Regions from separate parts of the Brevibacillus sp. HB1.4B genome, predicted to be linked through region 1. Evidence: a T-box and tRNA genes for the amino acid it is inferred to sense, from the RefSeq annotation. Region 1 holds a T-box; the other holds one or more tRNA genes.
What was found. A T-box is a leader RNA that pairs with one kind of tRNA and senses whether it is charged. The one in region 1 lies ahead of leuS (leucine--tRNA ligase), so its partner is inferred to be a tRNA-Leu.
Positions count from the first base shown of each region.

Region 2: it has a tRNA-Leu gene. The T-box ahead of leuS (leucine--tRNA ligase) is inferred to sense a tRNA for this amino acid. The anticodon was not compared.

Region 1 covers NZ_JABSUT010000003.1:467,822-472,907, reverse strand. Annotated here, with positions in the region: gene comER (late competence protein ComER) at 1-10, shown strand, start outside; gene leuS (leucine--tRNA ligase) at 104-2,521, opposite strand; T-box leader at 2,591-2,836, opposite strand; gene HP398_RS10200 (class I SAM-dependent DNA methyltransferase) at 2,876-3,625, opposite strand; gene rsfS (ribosome silencing factor) at 3,632-3,988, opposite strand; gene yqeK (bis(5'-nucleosyl)-tetraphosphatase (symmetrical) YqeK) at 3,988-4,578, opposite strand; gene HP398_RS10185 (nicotinate-nucleotide adenylyltransferase) at 4,562-5,086, opposite strand, start outside.
Region 2 covers NZ_JABSUT010000009.1:144,087-149,172, reverse strand. Annotated here, with positions in the region: gene HP398_RS21380 (cytochrome c biogenesis CcdA family protein) at 1-96, shown strand, start outside; gene HP398_RS21375 (TlpA family protein disulfide reductase) at 120-653, shown strand; gene HP398_RS21370 (hypothetical protein) at 826-1,023, shown strand; gene HP398_RS21365 (YycC family protein) at 1,528-1,698, shown strand; gene HP398_RS21360 (thioredoxin family protein) at 1,726-2,292, shown strand; gene HP398_RS21355 (hypothetical protein) at 2,359-2,676, shown strand; tRNA gene HP398_RS21350 (tRNA-Tyr) at 2,769-2,853, shown strand; tRNA gene HP398_RS21345 (tRNA-Leu) at 2,898-2,979, shown strand; gene edeQ (edeine self-resistance N-acetyltransferase EdeQ) at 3,139-3,576, opposite strand; gene edeP (edeine non-ribosomal peptide synthetase EdeP) at 3,877-5,086, shown strand, end outside.

The sequences.
Region 1 (5,086 bases):
GCCACATTAGCGCAAGGCGAAGAAGCGTTGATTTACGAAAAAAGGAGTGGATACCTGTCACTCACAGGCTCCACTCCTCTCCTTATTTCTTGCCGTCCTTTTCTTAACGAACGACGATATTCACCAGTTTGCCTGGAACAGCGATGACTTTGACGATCGTTTTTCCTTCGATCAGTTCTTTAATCATCTCATTGTTTTTCGCCATCTCTTCCATCTGTTCTTGCGTCGAATCAGAAGCGATGAGCAGCTTCTCTTTGTTTTTGCCGTTAATTTGCAGGACGATTTCTACCTCGTCTTCAACCAGCTTCGCTTCGTCATACGTAGGCCATGCTTCGTATGCCAGGCTCTCGCTGTGGCCCAGTTTTTCCCACAGCTCTTCACCCAAGTGCGGAGCGATTGGAGACAGCATTTTTACCAAGTCCTCCATGAATTTCTTCGGCAGAACTTCTGCTTTATACGCTTCGTTAACGAATACCATCAACTGAGAGATACCCGTATTGAAACGCAGGCCTTCGTAGTCTTCTGTTACTTTTTTCACCGTTTGGTGGTACACGCGCTCCATGCCAGCCACGTTGGAGGTTTCCACGATTTTTCCGTTCAGCTCACCGTTGTCACCTACAAATAGACGATATACGCGATCCAGGAAGCGGCGTGCGCCATCCAAGCCTTTTGTCGACCAAGCGATCGAAGCATCCAGTGGTCCCATGAACATTTCGTACATGCGCAGTGTGTCGGCACCATGGCTGTCGATGATATCGTCTGGGTTTACGACGTTACCTTTGGACTTACTCATTTTCTCGTTGTTTTCACCCAGGATCATTCCTTGGTTAAACAGCTTTTGGAATGGTTCCTTGGTTGGTACGACACCGATATCGTACAGGAACTTGTGCCAGAAGCGAGCGTAGAGCAAGTGCAGCACCGCATGCTCGGCACCGCCAATGTAAATGTCGATTGGCAGCCATTCTTTCAGTTTGTCTGGATCAGCCATTGCCTTATCGTTGTGCGGATCGATGAAGCGCAGGAAGTACCAGCAGCTACCCGCCCATTGTGGCATCGTGTTTGTCTCACGGCGTGCTTTCATACCTGTTTCCGGATCGACGGTGTTTACCCACTCCGAGATGTTTGCCAATGGCGATTCACCTGTACCAGATGGTTTGATTTCTTTTGTTTTTGGCAATACGATTGGCAGTTCGGATTCTGGAACGACTTTCATCGTGCCGTCTTCCAGATGGAGAATCGGAATTGGCTCACCCCAGTAGCGTTGACGGCTGAACAGCCAGTCGCGCAGACGGAATGTTACTTTGCGATTTCCTTTGCCTTCCACTTCCAGCCACTCGATCATTTTGGTGATCGCCTGTTCTTTGTTCAAGCCATCGAGCATACCGGAGTTGATGTGCTCTCCATCGCCTGCATACGCTTCTTTGGAGATATCTCCGCCAGCGATTACTTGCTTGATTGGCAGATCGAATGTTTTTGCGAACTCATAGTCGCGTTCATCATGCGCTGGAACCGCCATGATGGAGCCTGTTCCATAGCTGATCAGCACGTAATCTGCAATCCAGATTGGCAGACGTTCGCCGTTAACCGGGTTGATCGCATATGCTCCGGTAAATACTCCTGTCTTTTCTTTCGCCAGATCAGTACGCTCCAGATCGCTCTTGTGCTTCGCTTGATCCAGGTATGCTTCCACTGCTTCTTTTTGAGCTGGTACGGTAATTTGCTCAACCAGCTTGTGCTCAGGAGCCAATACCGCGTAAGTTGCTCCGTAGAGAGTGTCTGGACGAGTTGTAAAGACGGTAAAGGATTCGTCATGACCTTCGATACCAAAGGTTACTTCTGCCCCTTCAGAACGACCGATCCAGTTGCGTTGCATTTCCTTGATGCTCTCTGGCCAATCCAGTTCATCCAGATCAGCCAAGAGTCTTTCCGCATACGCAGTAATTTTCAAGACCCATTGCTTCATTGGGCGGCGTTCTACTGGGTGTCCGCCACGCTCACTTTTTCCGTCAATGACTTCTTCGTTCGCCAAAACCGTTCCCAAAGCAGGGCACCAGTTTACAGCTACCTCGTCAATATAAGCCAAGCCGTGCTCATACAGCTTCGTAAAAATCCATTGTGTCCACTTGTAGTAATTCGGATCGGTCGTATTGATTTCGCGATCCCAGTCGTAGGAAAATCCGAGTGACTTAATTTGGCGACGGAAGGTGTTGATATTGTGCTCGGTAAATTCCGCCGGATCGTTTCCTGTATCGAGAGCGTATTGCTCCGCTGGCAAACCAAAAGCATCCCAGCCCATTGGATGGAGAACGTTATATCCTTGCATCCGCTTCATGCGGGATAAAATATCAGTAGCCGTATAGCCTTCCGGATGTCCTACGTGCAGGCCAGCTCCAGATGGATATGGGAACATGTCGAGTGCGTAAAACTTTTTCTTGCCCTCATCCTCGGAGGTTTTGAAGGTCTTGTTCTGCTCCCAATATTGCTGCCACTTCTTTTCGACATTTTGATGACTGAATACCATGGTAAAGCACTCCCATCTTAAAATAGGTGAAAATAATAAAGAAAACCTCACATCCCAGATCGCTGTTGCGAAAGGGACGAGAGGTTATTTAACATTCCCGCGGTACCACCCAGATTGGCAAATGACAAGCATTCACCCACTTGTTTCATCCGTAACGGGGATAAGCCGCTCACCCTTACGCAGTCATTGCTTGAATGACCTTGGGGGCAAGTGCTGGGAGGTGAGTTCAGATAGATTCGGGTTGACTTGCACCATCCGTCAACTCTCTGTGAATGCTCGAATCCTATGCCTACTATTCCTCTTAAACGCGTCGAAATCTGTAGTTATAACGCCATTATAGTCAATCCGAACCAATCATGTCAAACTTTTCGGCTTGCGGGCTGAAAAAAATAGGCGCTCACTCGTTTCTTGTGGCGGCATATCCGAGTAATCAGCGGTGATGACAATGTCTGTGAAGCCGGCATCTGTCAGCCAGCGCATCAGTTGGACAGGCTGGTAAGCCCGTTGCCAATGCTCTTCTTCCATCCGCTCGTACAATCCGTTTGGCTGACGAATGAAAAACGTTAACTGATGCTCTACCTCCAGTCGCAGCGGGTCGCAAAAACATTGCCAAATGTACGAAACTTCATCTTCTACATGTGTGAATGTCTCGTCTCCGAAAATGTGCAGCATCTTGTACGGACTGTGCACATCAAACAGAAAGCTCCCACCGGGCGCGAGATGAGCGAAAACGCGCTTGAACGTTTCCTGCACATCCGCTTCCTCTGTAAGATAGCTCAATGAATCACACAAGGAGATGACCGCATCCGCTTCGGGCAAGGACAGCTCGCGCATATCCTGCTCGACCCACGCTACATCCACTTGTTCCTGCCTCATTTTGTCATAGGCGATCGCAAGCATTTCTGTTGAGAGATCCACGCCCGTAACACGGTATCCCCGCTTGGCGAGTGGGATCGCAATCGTGCCAGTCCCACAGCCAAGATCAATGACCCGCACAGGCTTCTCTCCCTTTGTCCAATGACGCTCGACCCAATCGAGCCACTGGTCATACGGAGTATCCGCCATCAGCCTGTCATATACTGCGGCCATATGTGCGTATGCCATCTGTCCTTACCCTTGCACGCTGAAGAAAACTTCCTCTGCGTCCTTCCACAGGCGCTCCAGATTGTAAAACTCGCGATCTTCGCGATGGAAAACGTGAATAACGATATCGCCCAGATCAACCAGTACCCAGCGACCTTCATCTGCTCCCTCGATACCGCGGACGTCAAAGCCGTTTTTGTGGGCTTGATCACGGATTTCGCGAACAATTGCCTGTACTTGACGCTCGTTGTTTCCGTGGCAAATCATGAAATAGTCTGCGATCACGGACAGCTTTCTAATATCGAGCACCTTCAAGTTCTCTGCTTTCTTGTCCTCTGCTGCCTTCACTACCAACTGTGCCAAATCTTCTACTGTTTTAACCATCAAAACCCTCCTTCTCTCCCTTTGCGGGAAACCAAATCGTTATATGCGGTCAATGTCAACGGGAAAACCGTCTTTTGCTTCTCTATCAAAAATTGAATCGTGCCTCCCAAGGCGAGTGCCAGGGCGGCATCCAAATCAAGCATGGCTTTGCCGCGAATAAAATCGACACCCGGGTAAACCCGGTTTGGTTCTATATAGTCTGCCACACAGACGACTTTTTCTAACAGGGACATGCCAGCCCGACCCGTTGTATGGTAGCGAACAGCTTGTAAAATATCTGCATCCGTCACACCTAGATCAGTCTGGATCACAATAGCTGCTGCAAAGGCATGCCACAGCTCTTTTTCCCCTTCCAAAAGCTCTGTAGGCATATCGTGGCGAACGAGAATCTCGAACATTTTTTCCACAGGCCAGCACTTACAGTAATCGTGCAACAGTCCAGCAAGCTCGGCTTTGTCAGGATCAGCCCCGAATCTCTCTGCCAGCTCGCGAGCTGACGCAGCCACCCCAAGCGTGTGCATGTAGCGTTTTTCATGCATTTGTTGCCGTACGCGAACGAGAAGCTCTTCCCGATTATCCAAAAGTCTCATAGATTCGGTTCTCCTTTATATAGCGCTCCACGGCATCAGGTACAAGATAACGAATGCTTTTCCTGGCAGCTGCCTTCTCGCGAATCATCGTGGAGGAAATGTCCCAAACAGGCATCTCCACAAATGTGACATCCTCGCTCGATTCTTGATCTAGTTCGGTTCCAGGCCTCGCTAGACCTATAAAGCGTACCATATGAATCAGCTCTTGGTACTGGTACCATTTGGGCAAGATTTTTACCATATCTCCTCCCATGATAAAAGAAAAACGGCAATCTGGGAACTGCCTGATGAGCTGAATCATCGTGTCATAGGTGTACGATGGACCTTCTCTTGCGAACTCCACATCTGTTACACGAAACACCTCGTGATCAGACACGGCGAGCTGAACCATTTGCAAGCGGTGATTCGCCAGCGTCAGACTCTCTCTCTTTTTGTGCGGTGGAACGTGTGTAGGCATAAACCAGACTTCATCCAGGCCCGCTTGCTCTCTGGCTTGTTCAGCCGCCAG
Region 2 (5,086 bases), on a different contig from region 1:
ATTATGATTTTGTTTGGTATTCTTCTGTATACAGATAAACTGACGGATATTACACGCGTTCTTATTCAAATGTACGGAGGCTTTACGGGATTCTAACTCAGTAGGGCAGAGGTGACAAAATGAAAAAGCTGTTGCTCGCGGTGCTCGTATTATTGGGGGTCGGACTTGCTGTTTGGGAAAAGCCTCAAGAAACGGCCGCAATCGTAGCAGAGGTTCAAAAACCGGAAGTTGGCTTTGCGGCTCCTCATTTTACACTGACAGGACTAGACCAGCAGACGTACAAGGTAGAAGGAAAAAGGGCAAAACCAGTAGTCTTGAACTTTTGGGCTTCCTGGTGTGGACCATGCAAGCTGGAGGCGCCAGATTTACAAAAAGTCTACGAAAAATATGGTGGACAGGTTGATCTCTATGGCGTGAACGTCACGAGCAATGACAGCCCGGAAACAGCTATGGCCTTTGTCACTACCTACAAGCTGACATTTCCGATACCAATGGACGTAGCTGGTACTGTGTCGAACCGTTACAAGGTGATGGCATTTCCAACTACTTACTTGATTGACACAGATGGAATTGTACGAAAGAAGATAATCGGAATGGTTGATGCTCCTACACTGGAGCTAGAACTGCGCCAGTTGCTAAGTCCAAAGCCATAGGGAAGGCTCATAAGTCGCTTGGAGAGAATTCTCCGGCGACTTTTTCTATTTGTAGACACGTATGACAAGGCCCATTTTGCAAGTGAATATCTTGATTTTGTATGTTTGCCTAAAGAGCGGGGTTGTTCTCCTTCATAGACTGGAGTGATCTAGGGCAAAGGGAGGAAAACGGATGGCCAAGGGCAAAAAGATCAAAAAGAAGAATTCGCGACAGCACCCCAATCAAGTACAGTTGAAAATCGTAACGTCCCATACATGTCAAGTATGCAAGCAGCAATGTGCACGAGGGTTGGCATATCTGGAACAGATGTCCCAGCCCGGCGCGATCGGCTTAGGTGTACCATGCATCCTCACTAAGCAAAAGCCATAGCTCGTCCTTTTCCATGTGCGGAATATTGGGTTTATGAGAGAGAGTCCCTTCGTGTGGCTCTTTTTTCATTTTTTATGAGGAGTTGAGAGGTGAGTAAATGGGTCAAAAGTGGTTCAGTAGAGCCAACATGTCACAAAGTACTTGATGACGATGTGTAACTGGTGGGGATGACAGCCATGTGACTGATAACCAAGAAAAGATTGGGCTTTCTCTGCCCCCAAAATTCGAGCCAGGAAAAGGCTGGTCTTATTCAAATACGTGATACTGGGGATGCTTATTTGGCAAATAGGCAAGAATGCAGACCAAATAAACGACTTTTTCATCTAGTGGGATTCGTAAACTCCTAATTTCATCTGCTGCCTAGCAAGCTAATGTCATTTTAATCAATGATGTTAGCTTGTTATTTAAAGGCTTCAGAGTACCAGACTTGTATGCTGGCAGGTTTAACGGCTGTGTATTATACTGAAGGGACTGATAAAAGCAAGGGAAAGGGGCAAAAATGACATGCGTCCATTACAAATATCACCAGAGACGGCTGTCAAGCTGTCGGAAGCTCTTCAGGTACCTTTGGAGCGTCTCATGCACATGCCACAGCATATCTTGTTGCAAAAAATGATGGAGCTGGCTAATCAAGAGAAGGAAGCAAACGAAGCAGCAAATAAAAACCAAGAATAGGCGAGCGATACAAAAGGAGGAGAAAAGATGGGGGCAAACGTAGCACATAAATTCCGTACGGGGCTCAAGCCACAGGCGTTTGTGGAAAGCATGACAAAGAATCAGGATACATACCAAAATTGGTCGGATGCATTTTCATGGACGGATGAACAAGACCGTGCGTTTTTTGCTTCGCTCCAGCATCGTGATGACCTCAGATGCTTGATTTTGGCTGCGGACTGGTGTGGCGACGTCGTTCGCAACTTGCCAGTCGTCTTGCATGCTTTGAAAGAAACAGACATGCCCGTGGAAATTATGGTGATGGAAGAACACCTCGATCTCATGGATGAGTTTCTCACGATGGGCGGTCGGGCGATCCCTGTTGTTATTTTTGCGGACACAGGCGGGCATGTTCTGGCAAAATGGGGACCGAGACCGAAGCATGTCCAAGCTGTCATGACGGCGTTTAAACAGCAAAACCCGGATCGAAACGCCCCAGATTATGAAGACAAGATCAAAGTGGCACGTGCCGAAATGCTCGAGCAATATGGAGAAGGTACTGGCTACCAGCAAGTGATTGTCAAAGAACTGAGAGAGCTACTTTCCTCGATCTAATCTATCACATCAATAACAGGGCGGAGTCACGGCTCCGTCCATTTTCATGCAGAAGGGCTGAATAACATGTATTACTACGGGAATGAAACCATTATGTCCTTGGAGCAGGTGCTTCGTTTAAAGGCATCGGAAGTTCGAATTCTGGAGTGGGTACGTACCTACGAGTTTTTAGAAAACAGCTATGGAATAGATGAAGCCGTTCCCTACTTCTTGGAGATAAAATGCGAAGAAGAGCAAGTGAAGATTCGTAAAAACCGCATACTTGACTTCCCGGAATACTCCTGTGAGGAAGAAGCAATATTTCAAGAAGTAGACGAGGCACTGCGCGTCTTCCACGAGTGGGCACAGGAGATTTTGGCGAAAAAAGAGAGTCAATCCAAATAAATATATTGACGTCAAACAAAGTTCATGGTAAATTAATAAATGTCGCTTCTGGTTGAAGAAAGTAAACGCAGAAGAAAGACAGCACATATTGTGGGGAGATAGTGAAGTGGCTAAACACGGCAGACTGTAAATCTGCTCCCTCCGGGTTCGGCGGTTCGAATCCGTCTCTCCCCACCATTGATTTTATATTGATGATGTGCTATTTTTTCATAGTTTCACATGCCGGTGTGGCGGAATGGCAGACGCGCGCGACTCAAAATCGTGAGGGAAACCGTGGGGGTTCAAGTCCCTTCACCGGCACCATATTAAAAACGAATGCACACTAACCATGATGTTTACAGACACATGGAAGGTGTGCTTTTTTCATATACGGAAAACAATTCAAACAGCGGCGAGTCTAAGACTTGATTTTTAGGTCTTAGGTCGCCGCTGTTTCATTTTCGGGGAACGAAAATAGCTGGCTTAAAAGTTCAATTCTGCAATCGTCTCGCCAAACAGAACCATGCCATTTTTTTGAAATCCGAGTGAAGCGTAAAGGTTTTCGGCTGCGACATTGGCTGGAGCATAACCAATGACAATTTTTTGACAATCGTCTTTTGCTTTCAGTATATCAATGACTTGCGAAATCGCAGCACGTCCGTAGCCTTGGCGTTGATAGTTGGCATCAACTAAGAGTCTGTAAATCCAGTAGTTTCCATCGTCAGGGTCAAGCCCATACATGACAAAGCCAACCATCGTGTCCTCATGGTATATGGCCAAAGGGACAAATGTAGTTTGAAACTTTGCTTCGGCTATGGAGTAGAGGTTCGGGGCAACAAACTCACTCTGTTCAGGAGTAGGTTCCAGTTCAATACACTCTTCCCAGTTTTCCAGGGTTACTTCACGAAGTGTCACAGACATCTAATCACATTCATCCTTCCAGGGGGTGTTTTTGCCAATATATTACATTTTATCCTACGTGAAAAGACAGCCAAAATCAATAGCGTGCACAAAATTTTTTCCATTCTATGCAGCGCTAGAAAATGGAAAAAAGAGATGGAATTCATCTAATTTTCAGAAATAACATTTAATGGAAAATTCATTTGACACTATAGAAGAGTCATCGATATAGTTGGGATGGAAGTATTTGTAATCAATTAGATTTTTTGCCATATCCGAATTGTGATTACATCTGCACAATTCCGAAAGGGGGGAAATGCATTGCATCAGGATAAGAAGCAATGGAATGGCGGATATCCTTTAAGTCATCCACAAAAGCGTATCTGGTATACGGAAAAATTACATCCACAGCTTCCTGTCCATACGTTAGGGGGGATGGTGCGGGTTCAAGGAAAAGTGAAACTGGATGTACTTGAAGCGGCCATTCACCTGTTCATTCAAAAGAACGATGCTTTGCGACTCAACTATCAGGAAGAAGAGACAGTCCTTCAGTTTGTTGGGGAGTATGAACCGCAGCCATTGCAGGTATTTGATTTCAGACAAGAACCGAATGCCCCTGATCGGTGCAGACAATTCCTGCAAGCTTTGTTTGCAAAACCATTTTCGATCGGACAGGAGCCTCTATTCTACTTTTGTCTGATTCAACTGAGTGACGAAGAAGCGGGATATTTTGTAAAGTTTCATCATTTGATTGCTGATGGTTGGTCCATCTCCATTATGACAGAACAAATTGCTCACTATTATGACACGTTGTTAGCAGGCGGTACCGTTCATGTAGGAGATGAACACGCGTATCAAGCTTTTGTCGACAGGGAGCATGCCTATTCTCAGTCTGAGAGATTTGAAAAGGACAAGAGATATTGGCGGGACAAGTTTCAGAGCTTGCCTGTGATCACGACATTAGCAAAGGCAACAGATACGACCGAGGGCAAGCGCAAAGTCTATGCATTCAACCGTGAAGATTCGACAAGAATACGCCAATTTGCAGACCAGATGAAATGCTCGCTAAATTCCTTGTTTGTGGCTCTCGTCAGTCTTTACCTTCAGCGTTGTACGAGGCAAGAAGAGATCGTGATTGGTACGCCGCTGTTAAATCGTTCAGGCAAAGTGGAGCGCAAAATATTCGGGATGTTCACCAGCACTATGCCATTTCGTCTGGCAGTTCCGATGGAAATGGATGCCTTCGATTATGTTAAACATGTCAACAGGGAATTGACTTCCTGTTTTTTTCATCAGAAATATCCGTACGATTTGCTGGCTCAAGAATTGGAATTGAAGAAACATGGCTATGACAGCCTGTTTCAGATTTGTGTAAATTATTACAGCACGCAGCTGCCCTTCACCATTGGTGGGTATCCCGTGACGAATGAGGAGTTTTACAACGGTCACCAGTTGTATTCGCTCCAAGTAATTATCAGGGAATGGGCTACAGATGAACGATTGACGCTGGAAATGGATTATAAGATCGCCG